Linked DNA regions of Algoriphagus sp. Y33. The protein of the gene in region 1 binds, or shares a complex with, the protein of each later gene. Links are inferred from orthologs where the notes say so. Each region holds a gene or a part of one and is shown on either strand. Other genes may lie near its edges.

What was found. The genes of interacting proteins can lie anywhere in the genome.
Region 2: the proteins of hslV (region 1) and hslU are in contact, whole or in part, in a solved structure (PDB 1G4A), measured with the Escherichia coli proteins. The link is inferred for Algoriphagus sp. Y33 from one-to-one orthologs.

Annotation. Positions count from the first base shown.
Region 1 is NZ_CP061947.1:3,193,966-3,196,723, forward strand. Bases 1-2,734 are described here. They hold hslV (ATP-dependent protease subunit HslV), read right to left. Parts: upstream 1,772-2,734; coding sequence 1,229-1,771; downstream 1-1,228. Other genes in these bases: ID165_RS12850 (AarF/ABC1/UbiB kinase family protein), read right to left, coding at 1-82; ID165_RS12855 (TetR family transcriptional regulator C-terminal domain-containing protein), read right to left, coding at 86-751; ID165_RS12860 (hypothetical protein), read left to right, coding at 785-934; ID165_RS12870 (pyruvate dehydrogenase complex dihydrolipoamide acetyltransferase), read right to left, coding at 1,864-2,734. Outside these bases: more of ID165_RS12870, read right to left, coding at 2,735-2,758. UniProt on the Escherichia coli protein: Protease subunit of a proteasome-like degradation complex believed to be a general protein degrading machinery. The complex has been shown to be involved in the specific degradation of heat shock induced transcription factors such as RpoH and SulA.
Region 2 is NZ_CP061947.1:3,088,609-3,091,513, forward strand. Bases 25-2,905 are described here. They hold hslU (ATP-dependent protease ATPase subunit HslU), read right to left. Parts: upstream 2,224-2,905; coding sequence 826-2,223; downstream 25-825. Other genes in these bases: ID165_RS12405 (SDR family NAD(P)-dependent oxidoreductase), read right to left, coding at 83-814; lon (endopeptidase La), read right to left, coding at 2,330-2,905. UniProt on the Escherichia coli protein: ATPase subunit of a proteasome-like degradation complex; this subunit has chaperone activity. The binding of ATP and its subsequent hydrolysis by HslU are essential for unfolding of protein substrates subsequently hydrolyzed by HslV.

The DNA.
Region 1 (2,758 bases):
TTGCTCCAGTGGAGATGAATTTGGCAGCACGCTGTACTTTTGAGACAGGGATTGCCTGTTGCTCGTTTAAGTTGTCTGTCATAAGTTATTTAGACTGGTACATGAACTTCGCAAAATCCAAAAATGAATCCAGTGCACTTTTGCCCATCAGATCAAAGCCCAAATTCACGGATTTCTCTATCGCTGCATCAGTCTTCTCAAATCTTGGAGATGTGTCGTCTAACCAGTATCTAAACACAAATCCTACCTGAATCCATAGTGCTTCATCGTATCGATCAGAAATCACCGGTCGGGTAGCAATTTCTTGCGTCTCCTTGCCCTCCAAAATTATTTCATTGGCAAAAGCTTTAAACTTTTCCTTGAACTCAGCAGATTCCTTCGGTAAGGTGGCAAAGGATTTTACTTTACTCATATAGAGACTGAGCAAATAGGATCTGTTTTTTTTCAGAACCTCAATCCATGTGAATAGAAAGCTTAGAAATTTTTCTCTTGCCGAATACCCTTCAAACACTCCCTGTTTATCGATCTCAGCAAGTGTTTCCTCAAAAATATCAACAAGAATGGTGGATTTGATCGACTCGAAAGAGGTAAAATAAGCATAGAACTCCTCCTCTTTCATTTTCAAGTCCTTTGCAAACTTGAACACAGATTTTGGCAAATCACCATGCTCGAGCACATAATTTTTAAACCCTTCCAGAATCAGTTTTCTATAATCTTTTTTGGTCGTTTTCTTAACAGTGGTAGTTTCCATAGTGTCTTTTTGTATTCAAAGACTTAACTGTCAATGGGCGCAACAGGTTTAGAAAAACATAAAAAACTTATAATTATCCGCAATGATGCCAGTAGCATGATTTTCTTCGGTTTGCTTGCCGGAAGACTCCTGCCCGACGGCAGGCGGGAAAGACAGGTGACCCGCCACGGCGGCCAGGCCTAAGTAGTCCCGATGGCTATCGGAATTGCCAAATCCTATATTGCTTTTGTCTCTTTACTGGCAGACAAGCGGATAAACATAAAAACTTAATGATTATTCGAAATGGTTAAATATCACTACTTACAGTTTAGGAAAAACGAAGGCTCTTATCTTGAAATCCTGATTCCGGCAAAGCTGACGCATAACTTGGCAATACATCCGAAATTATAAATTGCGCCCTTTGCGTAATACGCTTTGGCCTTTATGGTTAAAAAAACCGAAGTAGCTAGCTTCGGTTTAAAAATTCAGAATCCTTAGTTAGTCCTTTACTTTCTCAATCACCAAGTTATGATTGGTGTAAATACAGATGTCGGCTGCTATGTTCAGGCTTTCTCTTACCATTTCTTCAGCACTCATGTGAGGAGCAAACTGCTTCATGGCTCTTGCTGCTGACTGGGCATACATACTTCCCGATCCGATAGTGGCTATCTCCATATCCGGTTCGATCACATCTCCATTTCCTGAAATAATCAAAATATCGTCCTTGTCAGCAACAATCATCATAGCTTCCAACTTAGAAAGCATACGATCTGTTCTCCACTCCTTCGCAAGCTCCACGGCGGAACGCTTCATATTATTACCAAAAGCTCCGAGCTTCTCTTCGAATTTTTCTAAGAGCGTAAATGCATCAGCGGTAGAACCTGCAAATCCTGTAACGATCTTGCCACCTTGCAATACCCTCAATTTCTTTACACTACTTTTAGCTACTGTATTTCCCAAAGTCGCCTGCCCATCTGCGCCTATCACTACCTCTCCATTCTGGCGGATCGCAACTACGGTTGTTGATTTAATTTTTGTCATGTGATTGGTTATTGTGTGATGCATACTTACCAATAAACGTACAAAAAGCAAAAAGTCCTGAAATCAGGACTTTTTGGCAGTTTATTGTTTTCTTAAACCAGTATTCTGACCGGATCTTCGAGTAAACTTTTCAGTGTAATCAAGAATGCAGATCCCACTGATCCATCCACGACTCTATGATCGCAAGACAAAGTCACCTTCATCAAGTTGCCAATCTTCATCTCTCCATCCTTTACGATTACAGTTTCTTTGATCCCGCCAACAGCAAGGATACATGCATCCGGCGGATTGATGATGGCGGTGAATTCGTCGATTCCGAACATTCCCAAGTTAGAGATTGTGAAGGTATTTCCTTCCCAATCCTTAGGTTGCAATTCTTTATTTTTCGCCTTTCCTCCCAAACTTTTCGCCTGGGTAGAAATTTGGGAAAGTGAAAGACTGTCAGCAAATCGGATGACAGGAACCAACAATCCCTCTTCCACTGCTACTGCCATACCTATGTGGATGTGGTCATTGTATCTGATTTTATCACCTAACCAGCTAGAGTTTACTTTAGGATGCTGGCGTAGAGCTGCTGCTGCTGCCTTGATTACCATATCATTAAAGGAAATCTTCACCGGAGCGATTTCATTCATGCTTTTTCTAGCTTCTATAGCCTTGTCCATGTTAATTTCCATGGTCAGATAGAAGTGTGGTGCTCCAAACTTACTTTCTGCAAGTCTTTTTGCTATCACTTTCCTCATCTGGGAAACCTTCTCTTCTTTGAAGCTTTCTACCCCTACAGCAGGAGCAGCAGTACCTACGGCATCACCACCCTGTGGAGCTGCAGCAGGAACAAAGTTTTCCACATCCCTCTTCACCACTCTTCCGCCTTCACCCGAACCATTCAGTGTACGGATATCTATTCCTTTATCTTCAGCCATCTTCTTGGCCAAAGGAGATGCTTTCAATCGATCCCCCTCAGCAGTGGCTGACGGCGCACTACTT
Region 2 (2,905 bases), 110 kb from region 1 along the record:
GCAGACGAATGGTTAAAACCAGCTAGTTGCGACCTCCGCGAAAAACGCTGTACCCACTGTGGTTAAATCGCAGTCCCAGTAGCTACATCGGCAATTCAAAGCTCCTGACATCCTGGATTACTTCCTGAAACCCGCTTTCATTTTCCAGCATGTACTTGATCTTTGACGCTACTGATTCCGGTGAAGCAAGATCCCCATTCTCCTTGTAGTTTTTGAATCGCTCTATTTGGGGAAAATCCAATCCATCAGCCTGTCTGATTTCACCCTGCATCCGTGTATCTACTATTCCCGGGGCAACACTAAAAAACCGTATCTCTTCATTTTCTTTAGCCGCTACTTGGGTAAACATTGCCAACGCAGCTTTGGTACTACAATATCCTCCCCAGCCTTCTACCGGTTTGGAAGCAGCCCCGGAACTGATATTGCAAATAATCCTTTGTGCTGCAGAATTCTTGAAAGTCGACACAAAAGCATTCATCAGATACATGGGAGCCAGCACGTTGACATTGAGTTGAATTCTCAGACTGTCCAATTGAAGCTTACCAACAGGCTTGATCTCCCCTATCAATCCCGCGTTATTAACCAGTATAATTTCCTTGTAATCTCCTGAAGGGAACAACTTAGGAAGTTCAGTTTCCAATAAATCAATCTCACCAAAATCAATGCTGATTTCGGTGAGATTGGGATTAGCCAGTCCAAGTTTGGTTCTGGAAATGCCTATGATTTCAAACTCATCATGTTGCAGATAAGCATCTAGAATAGCTCTCCCAAGTCCCTTGCTATGACCAGTAAGTATAAGAAGTGATTTCTGCATGATATTGAATTTTATAGAATGTACTGGGACAGATCTCTGTTTTGTACAAGGGAATTCAATCGTTCTGCTACCATTTCCTTGGTTACCATAATTTTGGAATTGGCAGTAATGGTATCAGGCACATCAAACAAGAAATCATTGAGCAGATGACTCATGACTGTGTGAAGTCTTCTTGCCCCGATATTCTCCACTTCCTGATTGATCAGGAATGCCAATCGGGCGATCTCCTCGATAGATTCGTCATTGAATTCAAGATACACTTCCTCTGACTCAAACAGTGCTTGATATTGCTTGGTAAGAGCATTTTTGGGCTCTCTCAAAATCCTTGAAAAATCCTCCTGTGTCAAGCTTTGCAACTCTACCCTGATAGGAAATCTTCCTTGTAATTCCGGAATCAAATCCGAAGGTTTTGCCACATGGAATGCTCCTGCTGCGATAAATAACACATGGTCAGTATTAATCACACCGTATTTGGTATTGACCGCCGATCCTTCTACAATAGGAAGCAAATCCCGCTGCACACCTTCACGGCTCACATCAGGGCCACCGCCATTTTTACCGGACTTGGATGCGATCTTATCTATCTCATCTATGAAAATGATTCCGTTATTTTCGGCAAGTTGGATCGCTTCCTCCTTCACTTCTTCGAAGTCAACCAACTTGGACATTTCCTCTTCAAGCAAAATCTTTCTTGCTTCAGAAATACTAACCTTTCGCTTTTTGGTTTTTTTAGGCATCATGTTGGAAATCATATCCTGAAGACCTGCCATACTGGCATCATCCATCATACCGTTTCCAATCATCCCTACGCCCATCGGCGAACCGGCTTTGACGTTTATTTCAATTTTGCGATCATCCAATTCTCCGTCACGAAGCTTCTCTCTGAATCGCTCACGAGTTCTTTCGTTTAATTCCGCATCATTGCTTGGCTCAGCATTCTCATCGGTATCTACAGAAATAGCACGTGTAAAACCGGCACTTTTCACCGGTGGAATCAAAATATCCAAGATTATTTCCTCCACAGCTTCAGTAGCTTTCGCTTTCACCGACTCATTTTTCTGCTCTCTCACCAATGCTACCGACTGCTCCACAAGATCCCGTACCATACTCTCCACATCACGCCCTACATAACCAACTTCTGTGAATTTGGAAGCTTCCACCTTTGTAAAGGGTGCATTGGCTATTTTTGCCAATCTTCTGGCAATTTCAGTCTTACCTACTCCGGTAGATCCGATCATAAGGATATTGTTCGGTACGATATCTTTTTGGATATCGGACTTCACCATCAGTCGGCGAATTCTGTTTCTCAGGGCAATAGCAACGTTCCGTTTTGCGTCATTTTGCCCAATAATATATTTATCCAACTCGGCGACGATTTGTCTCGGAGTCAGCGAAAGTATTTTTTCCATGATGTTAGGTTAAAATGTACCCAGACCGTGGTGGTCACTCTAGGTCTGGGCTTTAATTAGGTATGTTATTTAAAGGAAAGTATCTCCCAAAAAGGAAGCATGTATCCTATTTGTTATCTTTTCCGTTTTCTGACTGCAGATTGAAATGCAGTGGATTTTCGACCTTAGTCTTGAGCAAGGCAATCTCCAACACCTCTTCCACCTTATTCACAAAATGGAATTCCACACCTTTCACATATTGCTCATCGATTTCCTCAATATCCCGTTTGTTTTTACTGCAAAGGATGATTTCTTTGATTCCTGCTCTCTTGGCAGCAAGTATTTTTTCCTTTATCCCGCCCACCGGCATTACTTTTCCGATCAAACTGATCTCACCGGTCATGGCCACTTTGGCTTTCACCTTTCGCTGGGTAAACACCGAAGCCATCGCAGTGAGCATGGTGATGCCGGCTGAAGGCCCGTCTTTTGGAACAGCTCCCGCAGGGACATGTATATGAAGGTCATATTGGTCAAACACTCTATGATCGATCCCCAATCTGTCAGCTTTGGATTTCAGGTAGGATAACGCCGTCATCGCCGATTCTTTCATCACATCGCCCAACTGCCCCGAAAGTGTAAGTTTTCCTTTTCCTTTGCTCAGGCTAGTTTCAATAAACAAAATCTCACCACCCACACTTGTCCA